One region of the Vagococcus sp. 211 genome, then DNA from elsewhere that is predicted to be linked to it. Evidence: predicted binding sites of a transcription regulator. Region 1 holds the regulator's gene; the other holds the start of a gene.
The links. The regulator NrdR, encoded in region 1, represses ribonucleotide reductase genes. The targets are predictions, from matches to a motif close to ACACNATATATNGTGT.

Region 1 (11,875 bases):
CTTATCCGTGATGAAGATTAAGGACCTTAAAGAAGGAATGGCTATTGCCAACCAATCGGAGTTTGCGAATGGGGCATGTTTATTTACAAACAATGCAGCAGGCATCCGCTACTTCCGTGAGAACATTGATGCAGGTATGTTGGGAATTAACCTAGGCGTACCAGCACCGATGGCAATGTTCCCATTCTCAGGATGGAAATCATCATTCTACGGTACTTTACCAGCGAACGGTAAAGCAGGAATGGAATTCTATACACGTAACAAAGTAGTAACAGCACGCTTATCAAGAGACGACATCTAACTAAAAAAACAGACACCAGCCTAGAGAGTATTTTCTAGGTTGGTTGTAAATAAGAAGGGGAATTGTCATGACTGAGAAAAAATTTGATTTAATCGCAATCGGAAGAGCTTGTGTGGATTTAAATGCAGTAGAATATAACCGTCCTATGGAAGAAACCATGACGTTTAGTAAATACGTTGGAGGTTCTCCGGCGAATATCGCTATTGGTGCGTCTAAATTAGGGTTGAACTGTGGGTTCATCGGTAAAGTACCAGACGATCAACATGGCCGTTTTATTACAACTTATATGGGAAACGTCGGGGTAGACACAAGTAATTTTGTTCTAGATACACAAGGACGCAAAACGGGTCTTGCTTTCACGGAAATCTTAAGCCCAGAAGAATGTAGTATTTTAATGTACCGTGATGAGGTAGCGGATCTATACTTAGAACCTAGTGAAGTGGATCCAGAGTACATTAAATCAGCTAACATGCTAATCGTATCAGGAACAGGATTGGCGCAAAGCCCTTCTCGTGAAGCGGTCTTAAAATCAGTATCTGTTGCCAAAGAAAATGGAGTTAAAGTGGTCTTTGAATTAGATTACCGTCCATACACTTGGAAAAACGCAGAAGAGACCTCTGTTTATTACAAAATCGTTGCTGAGCAATCAGACATTGTTATTGGAACACGTGATGAGTATAATATGTTAGAGAACGTAACAGAAGGTGACAACGATAACACGGTTGCTTACTTGTTCGCGCATGCCCCAGAATTAGTGGTAATCAAGCACGGGGTACAAGGCTCTTATGCCTACACTAAAGAAGGAGAAACCTTCCAAACAAAAGCGTACAAATCAAACGTTCTAAAAACATTTGGTGCGGGAGATTCTTATGCAGCAGCCTTCTTATATGCTCTTAACGCTGGAAAAGGCATTGAAGCAGCTCTTAAATATGGTAGCGCTTCAGCAGCTATTGTTGTCAGCAAACACAGTTCATCAGAAGCAATGCCAACGGTTGCGGAGATTGAGCAACTGATGGAAGATCAAAAATAAATCGTCTGATAGGTTACAAAAAATGAATCTAATAAAGAGCGGGAGCTGAAAAAGAAATGAGTAAAGAAACAGTCATTGGTGTTATTGGTGGAGGACGTATCGGGAAACTACACACACACAACTTAGTTCAAATGAAAGACGTACGCGTGAAATATGTGGCAGATATCTTTGCAGACAAGATGCCAGATTTTGAGAAAGAAACAGGGGTTCCGTTGATTTCTGATTTTAACACGATTTTTGAAGACCCAGAAATTGATGTGGTGTTCATTTGTACGCCAACAGATACTCACGTTGATTTAATCAAGCGTTCAGCAGCAGCAGGCAAACATATTTTCTGTGAAAAACCAATTAGTTTTTCAGATGAAGAAACATTAGAAGCCTATGAAGCTGTAACAAAAGCTGGGGTAAAATTCCAAATTGGGGTTAACCGTCGTTTTGACCGCAACTTTGCCCAAGTCAAAGATCATGTGGACACAGGAGCAATTGGCGACATTCAATTATTACGCATTGATTCACGTGACCCAGAAGCGCCACCTTTATCATACGTTGAGTCATCAGGCGGACTATTCTTTGACATGATGATTCATGACTTTGACATGGCTCGTTTCATTACTGGGAGCGAAGTAGAAGAAGTTTTTGCTACAGGTGATGCCTTGGTGAACCCTGAAATTAAAGGAATTGATGTGGACACAGCGATTGTGACATTGAAATTTGAAAATGGCTGTCTTGGTGTGATTAGTAATAGTCGTCAAGCGGTTTATGGTTACGATCAACGCTTAGAAGCTTTTGGTTCTAAAGGAGCATCAGAAGCAGAAAACGAATTAGTCAACAACGTTAAACTATCTAACAAAGAAGGGGTACATAGCCAAAACCCGCTGCATTTCTTCTTAGAACGTTACAACAACGCGTATATTGAAGAAGTGCAACAATTCTTAGATGCGATTCAACAAGACACAGAAACACCGGTTACTTTTGTTGATGGTATCATGGCGCAACGTTTGGCTTTTGCAGCGAACGAATCATTAAAAACAGGTCAACCTGTGAAAGTACAAAAACTATAATCATTTATTACACAACTTAACTGACATAAAACACCTGGAAAAGCTATACACATAGACTTTCTAGGTGTTTTTCTATTTTTTCGAGGTCTTTCTCAAGTGTTTTGAGAATTATGTGGTAAAATGGGAAAAGACATCCGTTCATTCGGAACAAATATGAGTGAAAACGAGGGATTCCTTGATGACAATAACATTACGAGACATAGAAAAGATATTAAAAGAACATGATTTATTAAAAGAATTTACTTACGAGTCCCATTGGTTTTTTAACTTACCTGTAGCAGATAGAACCTTGACACACATTACCTATGATTCAAGAACCGTCACACCAGACAGTTTATTCTTCTGTAAAGGCTTTGGTTTTAAAGAGGAGTACTTACAAAAAGCCATGACTGAAGGGTTAGAGATTTATGTATCCGAAGAAGTCTATGATACGCAAAAAGGGCTAGGGATTATTGTGACCAACGTCAGACAAGCCATGGCAGTGCTGAGTATGGCTTTCTATGATAACCCTCAGGATAAATTGACCTTGATTGCTTACACAGGAACCAAAGGCAAGACCACGTGTGCTTACTTTACTAAGTTCATTTTAGACCATCACACGGATCAAAAAACAGCGATTTTTTCCACGATGAACACCAGTTTAGATGGAAAAACCTATTTTAAGTCAGCCTTAACCACACCGGAATCGATTGACCTGTACCGCATGATGCAAGAAGCCGTGGACAATGGTATGACACACTTGATTATGGAAGTCTCGTCTCAAGCCTACAAAGTGGAGCGAGTGTACAATTTAATGTTTGATGTGGGTATTTTCTTAAATATCTCTCCGGATCACATTAGCCCAATTGAACATCCTACTTTTGATGACTATTATTACTGCAAACGTCAGTTGATTCGCCATTCGAAACAGATGGTTTTAAATGTGGACTGTCAGGACTATACTTTGCTAAAAGAGATGTGCGAAGGTTATAATGTGCCTTACCTTTCTTATGGTAGTCAAGAAAATCACCCAGATGTTTATTGGACACAGGGGGCTGATGATGCCTTAAGTTTTGATGTGGCAACAAGAACAGAGTCTCTACCAGTGAACCCAAGAGGGAATTACCGAATTAACTTAATGGGGGACTTCAATAAAGACAACGCTGTGGCCAGTATTTTGGCGTCTCAACTGGCAGGGGCAACGGTTCAAGAGGCTCAGTTAGGACTAGGTGACGCTCTCGTTCCAGGTCGAATGGAACAGCTAACCCATAAAAATGGGGCACGAATCTTTGTTGATTACGCCCACAATTATGTGAGTTTACAACAATTGCTAAGTTTTGCTAAAGCAGACACTAAAGGCCGTATTATTACGGTTTTAGGAAGTCCAGGAGATAAGTCTATTTCAAGAAGAGCGGACTTTGGTCATGTTTTATCAGAATTGACAGACGTGGTCATTTTAACAGCAGATGATCCAGGCCATGAATCGCCAGAAGCGATAGCACAAGAAATTTCAGCTCATATTACAACAGACCGTGTGGAACAAGTGATGGTCATGGACCGTGAAGAAGCGATTCATAGAGCGATTGAGATGAGTCAATCAGGAGATTCTGTGATTATTGCTGGAAAAGGGCGAGATGCTTATCAAAAAGTAAATGGAGTGGATGAACCTTATTTAGGGGATTACACTATTGCAGAAGGCATCGTTGGCAAATGAAAAATGAGGCAACCTTAAGGGTTGGCCTCATTTTTTTCTGCTTCAAAGGTGATGTAAAACTGATGGGGACTATCTGAGGATAGTTTTTGGATGTGTTGCAATAAAAGGAGTAACCAACTAAAAGCCAAGGCGAAGGCAATGAGTTCAAAAGCCGTTAAAGATAAGTAGCCAATCGTTTGGAATAACACATTAGCTATCACAAGGATAATGGCCATAGAATAAGAAAAAAATAAAAATTCCTTGGTCACTTTTGGCAACAACCATTTAATGCCTATAATCAAGATAACGATGAGATAGACAAGCCACGTGGCTGATTTAGTATGGAGCAGATGCAGTTGTCCACGCCCGTTGTTCGGGAAAAAGCCTACTCCGGCTAAAGAAATGGCCACAAGGGTTAAGAGAATTCTTAAAATTAGCAATTTGAGAGAATCATGTTCTGTGTGTTTCAATGATTCGAACAAGTAGTCAATCAAAGCAATCATTAAAAAGGCGGAAAGCATTAAGGTTAAATTAAATTGCCAACTGCTTGAGGCTTCATTGGTGCCGAGATAACTAAAGTTATGTTGCCACCACCTTGTTTGGCTATTGGTTATCATAGCGAAAAAGACGCCGCTAATAATAACGGTAATGAGTAATTTAATAATCATATCTGATGAAAAAGATAAGGCAGCGATAATCATGACATAGTTAATAATGGCCATAAAGACTGCGAAAATAGCGGTAGCTGTGTAGTAATCAAAGCTCGCCCCCTCAAACACCGTGCCTAGCACCCAAAAAAAGCCCAATAAAACGAGTAACAAGATCACCACAAACGAAAAAATAATCGTAGGAACGTTACGCCAGTGAATTTTTCTGAGTTCGTCATTGTCGGTCCGTCGTTTCATCTTAATAAAGAAAAAAGAAAAGGAAATCATCCCGCTTGTCAATCCTAGGAGGATAATCATGCTAGCAATGGATTTATCCCCGTTCATTGGAACTTGATAGCGCCCAGTCTCATAAAAGGTCATAAAAAAGATGAGACTTGTTATTAGGACGGGAAGGATAAACCACCGCAAGGAAATTTGTTGACTCTCTAGGGGCTTGTTGGTACTTTCAATAACGAGTTTGTGTTGTTGCTTCTTTAACAGATAAGTGTCTTCTTTGGATAAATTGAGCTGTTCGAGCCAGTCTTCTGGTAAAGAAACCTGTTTTGTCGTCTTCATATCATCACTCCTATGTGTCAGTTATTGCTTATTATCATAGCATAGATTCTCTCTAAAGATAATGAAGGGACAGATTAAAATGAGTGCTTTTTAGTTGGATGATGATGATAATATGACTTGACTATACCAAAGCCTTCACTCCATGTTATAATATTGGTATTATTTAGGATAATAGGAAGTTTGAGAGAGGTGTTAGAAAGATGGAGTGTCCAAAATGTCATTACAACGGCTCTCGTGTTGTTGATAGCCGCCCAGCAGATGACGGTCGCGCGATACGTCGCCGCCGAGAATGTGAAGAGTGTACCTTCCGTTTTACAACTTTTGAAAGAGTGGATGTGGCTCCTTTACTTGTGGTGAAGAAAAACGGTGCACGAGAAGAATTTAATCGAGAAAAAATATTACGTGGTTTGATCCGTTCTGCAGAAAAGCGACCTGTGTCCTTAGAACAGATGGAACAAGTGGTAGAACGCGTCGAAAATAGAGTGAGAAACATTGGCGAAAACGAGGTATCCACCACGGATATTGGAGAATACGTGATGGAAGACCTTGTTAACCTTGACGAAATTGCGTACATTCGTTTTGCTAGTGTTTATCGTCAGTTCAAAGACATGAGTGTGTTTTTAAAAGAGTTACAAGAAATCATTGATAAAGAAACCGATGATAAGTAAGAAAGAAAGGGAGGTGCAACAATGAATGATCCATGGAAACATTTAAAACCCAGAGATTATTACACGGTGGTCTTGAATGATTGGATAACCGATACAGACATAAAAATTATTAACCGCTTGTATCAGCCCATCATTGGCACCGATGCTTTCGCTTTGCTCCATTCCTTATTTATCGAAGCAGAAACAGGCCTAAAAGGAAACCAACGCCATAATGTGTTGTTGAACCGATTAGATATTGGGCTTCCAAGACTCTATGAGGCCCGGTTGAAACTGGAAGGGATTGGGCTGATGACCAGTTACGTCAAACCTTTGGACGAGGACCATCACTTTATGTATGTGTTACAAAAACCTTTAGAGCCGAAAGTATTCTTAAAAGATGATGTCTTGTCTTTGTTATTGTTAGAAAAAATCGGGGAAGACGCTTTTCTAGCCCTGAGAGACTCTTTCTTAAAAAGGATAGACATAGCTCCAGATTATCAACCTATCACGAAGAAGTTTCTTGACGTCTATCAGGTGAATTCGTACCAACTGGAAAGCCATGAAGCGTTATTAAAGCATGAAGGCATTGAAGAAAGTGCGTCTAAAGACAAAGGAATAGAGTTGGATATAAAGAAAGAAACCTTTGATTGGGATTTCTTTAAGAGCTTACTAAAAGGGATGCCGATTAGCCCAGATACCATGGAAAAAGAACTGCAAAAAAGCATTGATACTTTCCATTATCTATATGGCATCGATGAGATGGTCATGTCTGATTACATCCAACGCGCCTTTGATTTTGTGACAGGTACTATTAATATTAGCGAATTTAAGAAAAGTGTCTACAAGGAATACCATCAAAAGAAACGCCCGAAAGAACCCTTACAAGCCCCTGTTGTTTCTAGGGAGGAAGAAGTGGCGTCTAAACAAATGAGCTTAAGGGAAACAGAATTGAGCCGTTTGGGGTATTCTAAAGGGGAAGTGGGTGTGTTGATTGCCTGTGAAAAAACCCCGCCTATGGTCTTTTTGAAAGCCATTAAAAAGCAAAAAAATGGGTATGTTGCCAATAATGAGCGGTGGACCATAGAGAATCTGAAGAATCAGTCTGGTTTGCCTAATAGTGTGATTAATATGTTGATTCATTATATGCTCGTTGTCCAAGGAAACAGCTCCCTGAATCAAAACATGGTTAACAGTATTGCGAACGACTGGGCTCAAAGTAAGGTAAAAACCGCTGAAGAAGGCCTTCAAAAAGTCAAAGCGCTAAAACAAGAAAAAGAAGCGGCACCTAAAAGAAACACCTATAGTAAAAAAGGGGGACAAGGAAAATCGTCCCGTAAAGAAACCTTGCCTGATTGGGCCAAAGAGGGAAACGCGAAAGTAGAAACCCCTGTTTCTGCCGAAGACCAAGCCTTTTTTGAAGAACAACTACGCTTATTACAAACAAAATCAGGAGGTGACTCATAATGGATCATATTGGTAAAGGCATTGAACATACCTTTAAGAAAAGAGGCTTCTCTAAAAAGTTTGATGATTTAATGGAAGAAGCTCTGCGAGATCCTGATGTGCAATTGTTTATCGCTAACAACCGAGAGCGTCTAACGGATGAAGACATTGTCAGAAGTTATTCGAAGCTTTATGAATTTGTGCAAGAGAAGAAAAAATTTGAATCGAACAATCACACCATGCTTGCTCCTGGTTACCAACCCGCCTTATTTATCAATCATCATTACATTGATGTGACCTATATGCCCACAGAGAGGCTGATAGAGGAGAGAAAAGCTGCTGAGGTACGTAACCGAGTAAAAGCGATGGACATGCCTAAGGACATACGAGAAGCCCGTCTTGACCGCTTTGAGATGACCAATGAACGGAAAGAAGCTTTTTCAGAAGCCATTCAGTTTGTTAACCAGTACGAAAGTAATCCTAAAGGCTTCCATAAAGGATTGTACCTTCAAGGGACTTTCGGTGTAGGCAAGACCTATTTGTTAGGAGCTATTGCTAATGCTTTGGCAGAAAAGGGCTTTTCTACGACTCTGGTTCACTTTCCAACCCTTGCAGTGGAAATGAAGCAAGCCATTGGGAAGGATAACCTAGGAGAGAAAGTAGAAAGCATTAAGAACGCGCCTATTTTGATGTTAGATGATATCGGGGCAGATTCCATGAGTAGCTGGGTCAGAGATGATATTTTAGGTGTTATCTTACAGTACCGAATGCAAGAACAACTGCCCACATTTTTCTCGTCGAACTTTAACATGGCGCAGTTAGAAAACGAGCATTTAAGGTATTCTCAGCGAGGAGAAGATGAACCGTTGAAAGCAAAACGCATCATGGAACGGGTGCGTTATTTATCAAAAGAAATCAACATGATTGGGCAAAATCGTCGTCAAGGCTAGAGGCTCTTTGTTTTTTAGTAAAAACTGATTGACAAAGGGATAGTCCCCTAGTATAATTATTTTTGTTGCTTAAGGGGTGAGTATATGAAGTGGGCATTAAGTGAGCTTAATAAATTTAAAAACGATCAACTAAGATTTACCGAAACCATTGATTTAGAAGAATCACTAAAACAAAGAGAACCACAAATTTTAGCTGTTGAACCTATTCGTGTAGATGGCTTTATCCAAGTCGACACTGGTCGATACTTGGCACATTTCACAATGGACACCGTGCTAACATTACCCTCATCACGATCTTTAACACCAGTTAAGTATCCATTAACTTTAACGATCGATGAAGATTATATGACAGAGAGCACGTACGCGGGCTTAGCTGATATCTCAGAAGATGAAAAAAGTTTAATCATGGTCTTAGAAAAAGATTTGATTGATTTAACTGAAGCCGTTGAAGATTTCATTCTATTGAATTTGCCATTGCAAATTTTAACAGAAGAAGAGATGACAACAACCGACCTTCCAAAAGGTGAATTTTGGAACGTTATTTCTGAAGAAGATTTGAAAGCCAAGAAACATTTGGACGAATTAGAATCAGAAGATAAAATTGATCCTCGTCTTGCGAAATTATCAGAGTTATTACTTAACGACGATAACGAGTAAGATTGGAATATATATGTAATTTTACATATACTCAGATTTAAGGAGGTGTTTAAGAATGGCAGTACCAGCAAGAAAAACGTCAAAAGCCAAAAAAGCAAGACGCCGTACTCATTACAAATTGTCTGCACCAGGTTTAACAACTTGTAGCAACTGTGGTGAAATGAGAAAAAGCCATCACGTTTGTCCTTCATGCGGACATTATGACGGGAAAGACGTTATGAACAAAGAAGCGTAAAACATTTTAATGAAAATGTCAAAACCATAGACTAACCATGGAAGTCTATGGTTTTTTTGTGCGCTCAAAAGAGTGTTTCTTGATGGTTAAGTTGGTTAAGTGGGATAAATCAGTAGGAATTATTGACTTTAATCATTTAAAGTTGTAATATTTAGATGTGAACATAATCAATGTAACCAAAAGATGACATTATTTTTGGTTAAATAAAGGAGAGTAATTATGGTTAGGAAATTAAAGAACTTTATTGGCGGTCAATGGGTAGAGAGTCATACCACGCACTATGAGGATGTACTTAACCCTGCAACGAAGGAAGTTATGTGCCAGGTCCCTTTATCAACACGTGAAGACTTAGACAACGCAGCAGAGGTTGCTCAAACAGCATTTATGGAGTGGAAAGAAGTTGCTGTTCCTAGACGTGCCCGTATTTTATATAAATTTCATCAATTACTCACTGAAAATAAAGATGAGTTGGCTCGTCTTGTAACGATTGAAAATGGAAAGGCTTTATCAGAGTCTTATGGTGAAGTGCAACGTGGGATTGAAAACGTTGAATTCGCAGCAGGGGCACCAACCCTTATGATGGGTGATAGCCTGTCATCAATTGCCACAGACGTTGAAGCCACAACGTATAAATACCCAGTAGGAGTAGTGGGTGGTATCACACCTTTCAACTTCCCAATGATGGTTCCTTTTTGGATGTTCCCAATGGCGATTGCTACAGGTAATACAGTAGTCATGAAGCCATCAGAACGTACACCGATGTTAATGGAAAAAGTCGTAGAGTTACTACATGAAGCAGGTTTGCCTGATGGTGTGTTTAACATTGTTTACGGTGCTCATGATGTGGTGAATGGTATTTTAGAACACCCATATATTAAAGCGATTTCATTTGTTGGGTCTAAACCTGTTGGTGCGTATGTGTACCGTGAAGGGTCTAAGAACTTGAAACGTGTCCAAGCCTTAACAGGGGCGAAGAACCACACGATTGTTTTAAATGATGCGAACTTAGATGACGCCATGCCGGCTATTGTTGGTGCAGCATTTGGTTCAGCGGGTGAGCGTTGTATGGCCGCTGCGGTTGTTACCGTTCAAGAAGGGATTTATGACGAGTTCATGGGCCGTTTGGTTCAAGAAGCGAAAGACATTAAGATGGGGAATGGTTTAGACGAAGGGGTCTTCTTAGGACCTGTGATTCGTGAGGACAACTTGACACGTACCCTAGGGTATATCGACAAAGGAGTAGAAGAAGGGGCTAAATTAGCCATTGACGGCCGTGAAACAGTCAATGAAGAAGGCTACTTTGTTGGGCCTACAATCTTTGAAGGTGTCACAACTGAGATGACGATTTGGCAAGAAGAACTCTTCGCACCCGTTTTATCCGTGATGAAGATCAAAGACTTAAAAGAAGGGATTGCTATTGCCAACCAATCAGAATTTGCGAATGGGGCATGTTTATTTACAAACAACGCCGCAGGTATCCGCTACTTCCGTGAGAACATTGATGCAGGCATGTTAGGAATCAATCTAGGCGTACCCGCACCGATGGCAATGTTCCCATTCTCAGGATGGAAATCATCATTCTACGGTACTTTACCAGCAAATGGTAAAGCAGGCATGGAATTCTACACACGCAACAAAGTAGTAACAGCACGCTTATCAAGAGACGATATCTAATAAAAAAATAAGAAGGTGAGGGACATTCCCTCCCTTTATTTCTATGTGAGACAGAAAGGATTAAGATAACAATGGCTAAATTAAAAAGAGTGGTAGAAGCAAACAAAATTAATGACTTAGTAACAGAAAAACAACACGTAACGCGAGAAAATGCGGGACTTGAGTACATTGAATCTCGTTCTTTAGGTTTGGACCAAGGGGGAGAATACACAGAAACTCTTGATGGGTTAGAAGTGTGTGTTGTCGCACTGACAGGACGTGTGACGGTTTCTGACGGTGAGCAAACCTTCTCATCTATTGGTACCCGTGACTCTGTTTTCGAAAAATGCCCGACGGACTCAGTGTACGTGGCCTCAGGTAAAACCATCACTGTAACAGCAGAAAGCACAGCGAAAGTATTGTTATGTTACGCACCGTCAACGGCAGATTTACCAACCACATTAATCAAAGCCTCTGATAATACAATAGAGCACCGTGGTAAATACAACAACAAACGCCAAGTTCATAACATTTTAGATGACCAAAGTCCGATTTCAGATAAATTAATTGTAGTAGAAGTGTACACAGGTGGCGGAAACTGGTCAAGCTACCCACCACACAAACATGATCAAGACAATTTACCTTACGAATCATTTTTAGAAGAAACCTATTACCATGAAGTGAACCCACCTCAAGGGTTTGTTTTCCAACGCGTGTACACAGATGATCGTAGTTTAAACGAAACCATGACTGTTGAAAACGAAGAAATGGTGATCGTTCCTGTAGGTTACCACCCAGTTGCAGTTCCTGATGGGTATGAATCGTATTACTTGAACATTATGGCTGGCCCAACGAAAAAATGGCAATTTCATAATGACCCAGATCACGAATGGATTTTATCTCGTGACTAAGATTACCAACAAAAAAAGGCTTAACCTGAGAGGTTAGGCCTTTTTTACTTGTGTTAACTTAATTCACCTGTTAAGAACTGCGCGCGACCGAA
Region 2 (11,875 bases), 730 kb from region 1:
TCCTCCAAAGTAAATAAAACAACTCCTTTTTGGACCCAGCAGAGGCTGGGTCCTTTTTTTGTTAAAAAAATAAGCGGAATGTCCGCTTATTTGTCATAGTATCGCTCAGCATCCAAACATTTTTCCCAGACAACGGCTTCTCTTTGCTCTAGTGACTTGGCCACGTCCAAAATACGTTGATTACTGCTACCCCTGAATTGTAACGTTAAATCACGACGACTCAGATCAAATCGACCGTCAACTAACACATCAATCTCTTCAAGTAATGCTTGTTTATCTTCTGTATCCATCAATAACTCTTCAAAAGTATAACCTGTCCAAGACCAAATATCTTTAGTCGCACCAAACTCTTGTCTCACACGTTGAACTAATGCTAAACAGACTTGCGTGTTTAAAAAAGGTTCCCCGCCCAGTAGTGTCAACCCTTGAACGTAATCATGACTTAGATCTTCTATTATTTGATCCTCTAATTCTTTCGTGTACAAGGTCCCCATCTTAAAGTTTTGAATGGCTTTATTAAAGCAGCCCTCACAAGCAAACAAACAACCACTCACATAAATGCTACACCGGACCCCTTCACCATCAACAAACATAAACGGTTTATAATCAGCAATCCGTTGTTGACTCCACTCTTCTGCTGTCCACTCTTTCGGTTTTGGTTGTCTCATACTCTCTCTCCTAAAAAAAGAGTAGGAACACAAACGGGTTCCCACTTCTTTATTATTTCATGTGTTTAACACGTGATGCTATTTCTTGATGTCGACCATGTACCATCGGTCTGGCTTGTGGATTACCTAGATAACCACAGGTCCGTTTCACAACATCACAGGTCTTAGGATCTCTGTTGCCACATTGCGGGCACTCAAATCCTCTTTCTGTCGGATGAAAATCACCCTTGTAATCACATTCGTAGCAGTGATCAATTGGTGTATTGGTACCTAAATAACCAACTTTATCGTACGCATAATCCCACACTGCTTCTAATGCTTGTTTGTTTTGTTGTAACACTGGATACTCACAGTAATGAATAAAACCACCGGAGCAATACTCTGCATACTCTTCTTCAAAATCAATTTTTTCAAATGGTGTTGGTGTTTTTCTAACATCGTAGTGAAAACTATTCGTGTAGTAATCTTTATCTGTAATATCAGGCACATTGCCGAATTTTTCTTTATCCAAACGACAGAATCTGTCCGTCAAACTTTCACTTGGTGTTGAATACACACTAAAGTGATAACCTGACTCATCTCCCCAAGCATCTGCATGTTGTTTTAAGTACTTCAAAATAGCTATCGTAAATTGTTTGGCTTCTGGGTTATGTTCCCATTCACCACCATAAAAACTAGACGCCACTTCGTATAAACCAATATAACCCATAGATACAGTCGAGCGTTTATTCTTAAATAATTCATCCACTGAGTCTGTTTTTTTCAACCGCTCACCAAATGCTCCGTACATATAAAGAATAGGTGCATTCTCCGGCGTAGCTTCTTTGCATCGTTGAATTCTAAACATTAAGGCATCTTTCATTGTCACTAGTCGCTCATCAAGTAATTGCCAAAATTTCTCTTGGTCTCCATTCGCTTCTAATGCCACTCTAGGCAAGTTTAGTGTCACAACCCCTAAGTTCATACGACCTGCGTTAATCTCTTCACCTTGCTCATTTTTCCAACCTTGGAGGAAAGAACGGCACCCCATAGGCACTTTAAAACTTCCTGTTAATTCCACAATTTTATCGTAGTTCAATACATCAGGGTACATTCTTTTCGTTGCACACTCTAATGCCAGTTCTTTAATGTCATAGTTAGGGTCTGTTTCTGCTAAATTGACCCCTTCTTTTATTGTAAAGATCAACTTAGGAAAAATAGCGGTTCGGTGTTCTTCCCCTAATCCTTTAATGCGATTTAAGAAGATTGCTCGTTGTATCTCACGCTCAAACCAATTTGTCCCTAAACCAAAACCTAGGGAAGTAAACGGCGTTTGGCCATTAGACGTAAACAAGGTGTTGATTTCGTATTCCAAGCTTTGCATGGCATCATAAATATCTTTCCTTGTTTTCTCTTTAGCATAAGCATCGTGCTTCCCAGTATCCTCAATCCACTCTTTAGCATCAGCCAAATGTTTGTCGTAATTTTTCTTAGCAAAAGGGGCTAAAAACTCATCAATTCTATCTGCTGAACACCCACCGTACTGGCTAGACGCCACATTGGCAATGATTTGTGAGATTTGTGCTGTGGCAGTTTGAATCGACTTAGGTGATTCTACTTCCGCATTCCCAATCTTAAAACCATTGTTCAACATTCCCTCAAAATCAATAAGACAACAGTTCGTCATGGGTGAATAAGGATGGTAATCTAAATCGTGGTAATGAATGTCCCCTTTTTGATGGGCATTAGCAACATGGGCAGGTAATAATTTAAGGCCTATTGATTTCCCCACAATCCCTGCTGTTAAATCCCGTTGAGTGTTAAAGACATTACTATCTTTATTCGCATTCTCATTGATTAGACGACTGTCTTTATTTAATAACTTCCCAATAGTGACATTAATATCTGTTGCTTTACTGCGTTCGAAATCACGACGCGTCCGGTAGTTAATATATTCTTCAGCTAATTGATACGCCCCATTATCGAGAAGTGTGTGTTCTACAATGTTTTGAATTTCATATATTTTGATATTAGTTGCGAAACGTTCTTTAATTTCTGCTTCGATTAAAGTTACCACGTTTTCAATGCGACGAAGAGTGACTGGCGACAGTTCCCCATTAATTTTCTTCTCAGCTTTGATTAAGGCTTCTGTTATTTTAGTTTCGTCAAATTCTACTCTACGACCATCTCTTTTAATCACTTCTAATTTGTGTATCTCTACACTTTCTACCTTTTTTTCTGATGTTACGTCGTTCATTTCAATCACTTCAAGCAACTCCTTGTCTCTTTTATCTCCATTTATCATAGAACATAACACCTACATTTTCAACCATATATAGTGTTTAAATTTTCGTTTTTGCTATTGACATCTATATATAGTGTATCACCATTGACTTTCTATTCATAAAAAATAGCAAAAGTTATTTTTAGTGACCGTATTCACAATTATTTTTATTTATTCCCCTTTTCCCTGTCATTCTAGCTTATCTTAACGCTTGTTTCAGGAAGAAAAAACAACTAATCCTATCCACTTTCCTCTTTCTTTTTGTTTTTTTATACTTGGTTAGTTGTAGAATCAAGTTAACCACTCTAAAATAAATAAAAAACACCGTTCCTTCGAAGAAAGGCAACTTATTGAGTTTTGGCACAATGAGGGTGTTTCTAATAGAGAAATCGGCAGACGATTAGGACGACATCATCAAACTATAGCTAATGAACTCAAACGTGGCACAACAACCTAAATTAAAGAAAAGAGAAAGTCAAAGCTACTCTATTTCGCTGATACAGGACATACTATCTATAAAGAAATCAGAAAACGTTGTGGTTCTAAATCTAAGCTAATAAGTGCATCAGACTTTATTAATTTTGCTTGTAAACAAATCATTGACCTTAAGTGATCACCAGATGCTATTGTTGGTTTCATCAAGTCCCTTGGGACTTGGAAAATCAATTGATCAACGTCCTGATTCTGTTAACAATAGAACATCGTTTGGTCATTTGGAAATTGATCGTGTGATTGGTTCTAAAACAAAAGATGATAACGCTCTACTAACACTTTTTGAAAGAAAAACACGTTAGTAAATAAGGGGTTGAATAAGATAACACTGATATTTAGATGTTTTTACCAAAGTGGCTAACTTATTGTTGCAATTTAGGTTTTTTTATACTTTATTAAATAAGAAATAAAAAAAGCATCTAATCTAAGACTAGTTGCTTTTTCTAATTATTATAAATAAAACAAAATTAAAATCAGAGGTAATACACTGTTCATGAAATTAAATAGCCAATGAACGATAATCGACATCCATATATTATCAAATAAAAGATAAATTAAACCAAAATATACAGCAATAACCATGTAAGGGATAGTTGCTAAAGGATTCCCATTAAAATTAAAGGTATGAATTAAACCAAAAAACACGGCTTGAATAACCAACATGATTAGTTTAATTAACGGGCTTCTCATTCGATCAATCATCACATACCTAAAAAGAATTTCTTCATAAAAAGGGGCCATTAAGGCCTGAATAGCTGGTAATAGCAGTCCGATAACACTAATAGTATAAACGATATCTTCTTCAGTACCGCCAGTGGCCAACCATTCCGGAGGTAATATTGAGCGAGTCACTTGCAACAAACCTATAATTCCACCCATCAAAAAAATGGACAGTATTATTTTTAACCAAAATTTATTTTCCCTAAATCTCGTCCACTCTGTACTTAATTCTTTACCATACATCCGATACAGATTACGAATAGAACACCTAACAAACCTACTATTGAAACAGTTTAAACCTGTTCTTCTAATCTTAATAATTGACTGACAATAAAAGTTCCTACAAAAAATACTATAAACAAGACCGTAAACCAAGTGTCCTTCTTACCCCAACTCGTGGCTACTCCCTGCTTACGCCTATCCATTCTGGATGTATCATTCGTTGGTTATTCTCCTCTCTACAACGTGTGCACATTCATGAAATTCATCGCAGCACCTATTAAATTAGCATCATTGCCAAACTTACACGACACAACTTCAGGTAAAATCGCTTCGACACCTTGTTGCGCCAATAATTTTTCTAACCGCTGACTAATCTCTCGACTAATTTCTGGTCTGGCAGAAATACCACCACCAATGATCACCATCTCTGGATCTAAGGCTACTTGAAGGTTGTATAAGACATGAGCAATATCATCGTACATCGTAGAAACAAGTGCTGTCGCAAGTTCGTCTTGCTCTTCTAAAAGGGTAAAGATGCGTTTCCCATCTACCTTCTGATCCGTTAATTTACTGTATTTATTAGCTACTTTGACCATCGTTCCCTCATTACTTAAAATCTCATGGCGTCGGTTCAACATTAAACCAAATTCACCACCAAATAAATGAGCACCTTTATATAGCTGCCTATTAATAAAAATAGCCCCGCCGACACCTGTACCCAATACAAGGAAAACAGCATGATTCACAGATTTTCCTATTCCTAATTCAATTTCAGCGATTCCCGCACAGTTCGCATCATTCTCAATCGCAATAGGGAGTCCTAACGCTTCTTCTAACGCGTCAAATATAGGAAAGCCATGAAGGTACTTAACCGCACTTAACCCATCAATTCTTCTGGTTACCCCATTCACCACACCTGGTGAACTAATGGCAACTCCTTCTATTTCTCCAGTAATCGTCGTCATTGTCTCCTGCATCGCTGCAACCATCTTTTCAAAACTATCAGGCGTAACAAACTGACCGGTTTGCTCTAATCTCTGATTTTCCCAGTAGCCAAACTTAATCGCTGAACCACCAATATCAAATACCATTAATCCCATCGTTATCCCCCATTACTCTCTATTTATTATATTAATTGTACCAAATAAGTAAATGCAAACGCAAACGTCCTCGTTAGTTATTTGGCCGCACTAAAAAAGCAGTTGTTATCATCACAACTGCTTGTCATCTTGTCTTATATCAAAAGTAAACCGACTAGTATAGTGAACCTGGTGATTTGGTTCTACTACCGGTGATACTTCCCCTTCATTGTTCATCCCATTCGGACAAAATTGCGTTTCCAAACACACCCCACTGTGTTTATGATACATAGCGCCTTTTTTACCGTCAATCGTGTCCAAAAAGTTTCCAGTGTATATTTGTACTCCCGGCATATCCGTTTGAACCGTCATCTCAATTCCTGTCTTACTAGCACTTAATATCACACACTTCTCTGCGTCTTCTAAAACAAAATGATGGTCCAAACCAGTGCCTATACGTAACTGCTCATTCTTTTTAGCTAGTATCTCACCAATGAAGACTGGCTGTCTAACATCAAAAGGCGTCCCAAAAACAGCTTCTCTGTAGCCTAAAGGAACTGAATCCAAGCCTAATGGCATAAAATAATCAGAAGGTATCTGCAAAGAATGCTGATAGATATCCCCACTGTTATGCCCATTTAAATTAAAATAACTATGATTCGTTGGATTGAATAAAGTCGCCTTATCAGAGATCCCTTGATAAGAAATACTTAGCGTATTGTTCACTATTCCGTAAGTAACTGTCATGTCCAATTCTCCAGGAAACCCTTGGTCCAGATGGGGACTATGTAAAGCAAACGTCAGGCTCTCTTCTGTCTGATTGTTAAGTTCCCATATTCTGACATGATACCCGTTCGGTCCGCTATGCAGGTTATTATCTCCCTCGTTGCGTGGTAATTGGTACTCTTGTTCATCGATTTTAAAACTAGCACCTTTGATTCGGTTAGCATTTCGCCCTATGGTTGAACCAAAACACGGGGCATTATCGTCAATATAGGTTCTAGGATTATCATAACCTAAAACAACATCTATCCAGTCGCCTTTATCATCCTTCACCTCTAAAGACATTAAAGACGCACCCGCAGTAGTGACTCTTAATCTAATATAACTGTTTTGTAATGAGTAAGTTTCTATGTGTTGTCCCATCCTCTATTACCCCTATCTTAATACGATTGTCGCACTTCATAAGTTGTTCCAATTTCTAATCGTACGGGAATATCATTTCCTTGTGTTAACAAGGTTAGTAACGTATCAACAGACATTGAGCCCATTTTTTCCGTGTACACTTTTACCGTTGTTAAAGGAGGCGTCATATATTTTGCCACGCTGATATCATTAAAAGAAATAATCCCAATATCATCAGGAACTCGAATGTTTCTTTCTCCCAATGCTCTTAATGCACCAATTGCAATAGCGTCGCTCGAAATAAAAAACACCTCTGGGTAATGTGTTGCTTCTGTTGTATCAAGAAATGTTGCCATTGTGTGATACCCAGACTCTACAGAAAACAAACTTTCTAATTGGTGCGTCACTTCTAGAGATGTTTTTCGAAGTTCAAATAACAAATACTCTAAACGCATGTCTGGTATCGTTGATCCTAACGTTTTGGTTGTTTCTTTTCCTGAGATTAAGCCAATTTTTTGGTCCTTCTTCTCTAAAATACTCGCTACAACCTGTTTCATCCCTTGTTTAAAATCCACAATTAAGGAAGAATGGCCTAAGCTTGTACGGTCATCGTCAACAAATAGTAAAGGAACGCCTTGCTTCTCTAGCTCTTCCACTTCTTCTTTATCGAATTTCCCTAACGCAATGATGCCATCACTTGCCGCAGTTGTCATCTCACTGTATTTTTCTTTCAGTAACGTAATGCCTAATTCTTGCGCTCTTTTTTCAATTCCTAGACGAATCGATAGATAATAAACATCCTCTAGCTCTTCCGTTTCATCAAACCATTGAATCAACTTAATCTGACGGTTCTCTTTTCCCATTTTTTTTTGGTGCTTCGTATAGTTAAGTGTCTCTGCTGCTTCAAAAATACGTCGTTTGGTCTCCTCGTTTATAGATAAACTCGTATCATAATTTAATACTCGTGAGACCGATGCTGACGAGACCCCAGCTAGCTCCGCAATATCTTTAATTGTTGCCATATCATCATCCTTTGTCTTGCAAGTGCTGAATAAATCGAGCCATCCCTTCTTTCCCCGAAGCATCGCGTTTATAAACCCCTGCATCTTTTAATACTTCTAAAAAGATTAATCCTACTTCTGTTTGTACAATATCTGTCACATTGTCTTCAGTGAACACATACCGTTGTTTCATACTCTCTACCCAATCTTTATGACTCTCACAAACTGTTGTTTTATTTCCTAATAAATGTTCTTTAATTTCTTCTAATTCTTCTTTTAATCGTGGCGGTAGAATAGCTAATCCCATTACCTCAATCAACCCAATGTTTTCCTGTTTGATATGATGTCTTTCTTGATGTGGATGAAAGATACCATCTGGATGTTCTTTTGAGACATTGTTGTCTCTTAGCACAAGGTCTAATTCATAAAGATCATCCCTTTTACGAGCAATGGGTGTCACCGTATGATGAGGGACCCCATCTTCAGTATAGGCGATGATGTCTAATTTTTCATCTGAATAATCTTGCCACTGTTGAAAAATAGTATCGGCTGCTTCAATCAGCTCTGATTCCTTTGAGCTACTTAAACGAATCACCGTCATCGGCCATTTCACCACGCCTGCTGCTACATTAGGATATAGTGGTAACTCAAAAGAAAAATCTAAGGGCATGTTTTCAATCGGAAAGTTACATCGTCCAGCTTGGTAATGCTCATGAGATAAAATAGAGCCTCCTACGATAGGCAAGTCTGCATTAGAACCAATGAAATAATGCGGAAACACGTGTAAAAAGTCAATTAAACTTTCAAACGTTTTTTTATTGATAGACATAGGTCTGTGTGTTTCTGAAAAGGCAATGCTATGCTCTGGGTAGTATGCATAAGGTGAATATTGAAAGCCCCAAGGCTCTCCTAATAAATTAAAACGAATCACTCTATGATTGAGTCGCATGGGATGATTAATTCTCCCAGCGTAACCTTCATTTTCAATACATAACATACATTTTGGATAGTTGATTGTCTTTGCTTTTCCCTCTAAAGCAATTTGTTTCGGGTCTTTCTCAGGCTTGGATAAGTTGATGGTTATCAATAACTCACCATACTCCGTACCTACTGGAAATTCTATGTTTTTTGCAATGTGTTCTGTTTTAATATAATCATTTATTCGACTAAGTTCAAAAAAATAATCCGTCGCTGCTTCAGGAGATTCCTTATACCTTTGATTAAATGTCTCATTTAATCTTTTGGGTGACGGGGTTAAGAGGTCCATCAATTGTCCCTCCAACACTTCTCGTTCCCGGCTAGTATCTCCTATGGCTCGGTTCAATACCCCTTCTTGAACCAGCTGTTTCACCAGACATAAGGGAGTCTCTTCCCCGTGACTTTCTGGCAACCCAGCGATTTCTTCTTTTCCTATTAAAAATAACACTCGGTTCGTTAAATACACTCGATCTAATTCATCCCATTGTCCGTAAATAATCCCTTGGTCTACAAAAGCCGTTACAATATGTTTCATGTTATTCCCCTAACGTTTCTTGATCTTCATACCCTTTTGGGTGAGTATAATGCCAGTTCCAAGCTGTTTCAATAATGGACGTAATCTCTGTATATTTAGGGTCCCAACCCAATACATCTTTAGCCTTTTCATTGGATGCAACGAGAACAGCTGGGTCTCCAGCACGTCGCTCTTGAATAACGTAATCAATAGACTCTCCGGCTACTGTTTCAACCGCAGTAATTAGCTCTAAGACAGAAAAGCCTGCATTACTGCCTAGATTGAATACATTGCTCTCATTGCCATCTGCTAAATATTGTAACGCTAAAATATGAGCGTCTACTAAATCAAGCACATGAACATAATCTCTGATACAAGTGCCGTCTGGTGTGTCATAGTCATTACCAAACACACTTAACACCTCACGCTGTCCCAAAGCCTTTTGAATGATAATCGGTAAGAGGTGACTTTCTGGCTGATGATCTTCCCCAATCATGCCATTCGTATGAGCCCCAACAACATTAAAATAACGCAACGAAACAAAGGTCATACCATAGGCTAAGTCGCACCATTTCATCATTTTTTCCATCATTAACTTGCTTTCACCATAAGGACTCTCAGGAGAGGTTTTAGTGGTTTCTTGAATAGGCAACTCAGCAGGTTCACCATAAGTCGCTGCGGTGGATGAGAAGACAATGCGCTTCACATCCTGTTCTTTCATTACCTCAAGAAGGACTTGCATCCCATACACATTGTTATTAAAGTACTTCAAAGGTTGTTCAACAGATTCTCCCACAAGTGAACTGGCAGCAAAATGAAGTACCCCATGAATCTCTTCTTTCTCAAAGACAGAGGTTAAAAAGAGTTTATCTCTGATATCACCTTCATAAAAAGTCGCACTTGGATGAACTGCCTCTTGATGTCCTGTTAATAAATTATCTACCACTACTACTTCTTGTCCCTCTTCAATTAAACGAGACACTGCGTGGGAGCCAATATATCCGGCACCACCTAATACTAAAATACTCATATTTACGCCTCCAATCTATTTTTTCGTTGTACCATCACCGATTTTAGCTTCATAGAAATCAGCAGAGTAACCTATTTTTTCTAAATATTCTTGGCCCACTTTTTCTTTAAATGACGCTAGCATGCCTTCTTTCACCAAAGCAATTCCACAACCACCAAATCCTGCTCCTGTCATACGAGCTCCTAAGACACCTTCTTGTTTTTGCGCTGAGGCAACTAAGGTATCTAATTCGAGTCCTGTGACTTCATAATCTGTCTTTAAAGAGGCGTGAGAGGCATTTAACAAGTGACCAAAAGCCGTCAAGTCACCCTTTACCAAGGCCTCTTTAGCTAGTAATGTTCGCTCATTTTCTGACACAGCATGTTTCGCCCGGCGACGTAAGGTATCCGTTGGCAAGACATGGCTGTGTTGATTAAAGGTGGCTAAATCTAATTCACATAAATAGCTAATTGCCGTCTCTTTTTTCAAATACGATAGTGCTTCGTCGCACTCACCACGACGCTCATTGTACTTAGAATCCGCCAATTCCCGACGTTTGTTGGTATTCATAATAACCACAAGATACTCTTTAAAGTCAGCAGGGACTAATTCATACTCTAAGGTGTCTGTGTTTAATAAAATCGCTTGATCTTTTTTTCCCATACCAATGGCAAACTGATCCATTATACCTGAATTAACACCAATGAATTCGTTTTCAGTTTTCTTGCCTAATTGGATCAACTCTAACCTAGAGACAGACAACTCAAAATTATCTTTTAACATTTCTCCCATCAATAATTCAAGAGAGGCAGAGGAAGATAATCCTGCTCCGTTAGGAATGTTTCCATTAATGTAAATATCTAATCCATGAGTGATATCATGACCTTCTTCTATAAGAAATGCCAACATCCCCTTAGGATAGTTAACCCAAGTATCAGCCTCATCGTAGGACACATCGTCTAAAGATACGTCAATGATTCCTAAATCTGAAAAATTCTCAGAATAAAAACGAAAAAGTCTGTCTTCTCTTTTACAAGACAAGCCATACGTTCCAATGGTAATCGCTGCAGGAAACACGTTGCCTCCGTTATAATCCGTGTGTTCCCCAATTAAATTAATTCTACCTGGCGAAAAATAAGTATCTGTTGCTTCTTTGCCAAACACTTGCATGAATGTTTTTTTCATTTCCTCTACCTCTTCCTTAATTTTAAGTAAAAGTTTTACTAAAACTATTATATAGTAATTCAAGCACTTATTCAATCCATGGTTTCCTTTTTAAACAAAAAAGCATGCGCTTTGGACTAGCTGCTTCTTCTAAAAGAAAGACAACTTAGTCCAAGCCCATGACTTTATGTAGATAGAATGCCTCTTTCTATCTAAGGCTTAATGATACTCAGGCAAATAAGAACCGTGTGCCTCGATTAATTCATCCACTAATGAATGAATGTCATCTAAAGATAACTCTGAGCTAGTATGAGGGTCTAACATCGCTGCTTGATAAATTTTACTTCTATCAAGGGTCAATGCTGCTTCCACTGTTAGTTCTTGTACGTTAATATTGGTCCGATTAAGAGCGGCTAATTGGGTTGGTAAGTCACCTACAAAGGTCGGTTGTACCCCGTTTTTATCAACCAAACAAGGAACCTCTACACAACAATCATTAGGTAAATTCGTAATTAGACCTGTATTCAGGATATTTCCAGCTATCATTGTGGGGTTCCCTGTTACAATCGCATCCATAATATAGGATGCATACTCTCTACTACGCTCATGGGTCAATTCACCATTATTAACCACCTCATCA

Region 2: nrdD (anaerobic ribonucleoside-triphosphate reductase) is a predicted target of NrdR. The motif match lies at 2,974-2,989, and genes of this name have one in related genera.

Annotation. Positions count from the first base shown of each region.
Region 1 is NZ_CM150475.1:1,142,900-1,154,774, reverse strand. Features, by position in the region: gene ACVWM0_RS05685 (CoA-acylating methylmalonate-semialdehyde dehydrogenase) at 1-301, shown strand, start outside; gene iolC (5-dehydro-2-deoxygluconokinase) at 369-1,331, shown strand; gene iolG (inositol 2-dehydrogenase) at 1,388-2,392, shown strand; gene ACVWM0_RS05670 (UDP-N-acetylmuramoyl-L-alanyl-D-glutamate--L-lysine ligase) at 2,571-4,085, shown strand; gene ACVWM0_RS05665 (DUF998 domain-containing protein) at 4,100-5,287, opposite strand; gene nrdR (transcriptional regulator NrdR) at 5,488-5,955, shown strand; gene ACVWM0_RS05655 (replication initiation and membrane attachment family protein) at 5,977-7,398, shown strand; gene dnaI (primosomal protein DnaI) at 7,398-8,327, shown strand; gene ACVWM0_RS05645 (YceD family protein) at 8,412-8,984, shown strand; gene rpmF (50S ribosomal protein L32) at 9,040-9,219, shown strand; gene ACVWM0_RS05635 (CoA-acylating methylmalonate-semialdehyde dehydrogenase) at 9,439-10,893, shown strand; gene iolB (5-deoxy-glucuronate isomerase) at 10,965-11,783, shown strand; gene ACVWM0_RS05625 (tautomerase family protein) at 11,837-11,875, opposite strand, start outside.
Region 2 is NZ_CM150475.1:1,874,771-1,886,645, forward strand. Features, by position in the region: gene nrdG (anaerobic ribonucleoside-triphosphate reductase activating protein) at 87-668, opposite strand; gene nrdD (anaerobic ribonucleoside-triphosphate reductase) at 721-2,904, opposite strand; partial or broken gene ACVWM0_RS09050 (transposase) at 3,242-3,722, shown strand; gene ACVWM0_RS09055 (lysostaphin resistance A-like protein) at 3,874-4,275, opposite strand; gene ACVWM0_RS09060 (ROK family protein) at 4,602-5,465, opposite strand; gene ACVWM0_RS09065 (aldose epimerase family protein) at 5,577-6,590, opposite strand; gene ACVWM0_RS09070 (LacI family DNA-binding transcriptional regulator) at 6,608-7,591, opposite strand; gene galT (UDP-glucose--hexose-1-phosphate uridylyltransferase) at 7,596-9,083, opposite strand; gene galE (UDP-glucose 4-epimerase GalE) at 9,085-10,092, opposite strand; gene ACVWM0_RS09085 (galactokinase) at 10,108-11,256, opposite strand; gene melA (alpha-galactosidase) at 11,455-11,875, opposite strand, start outside.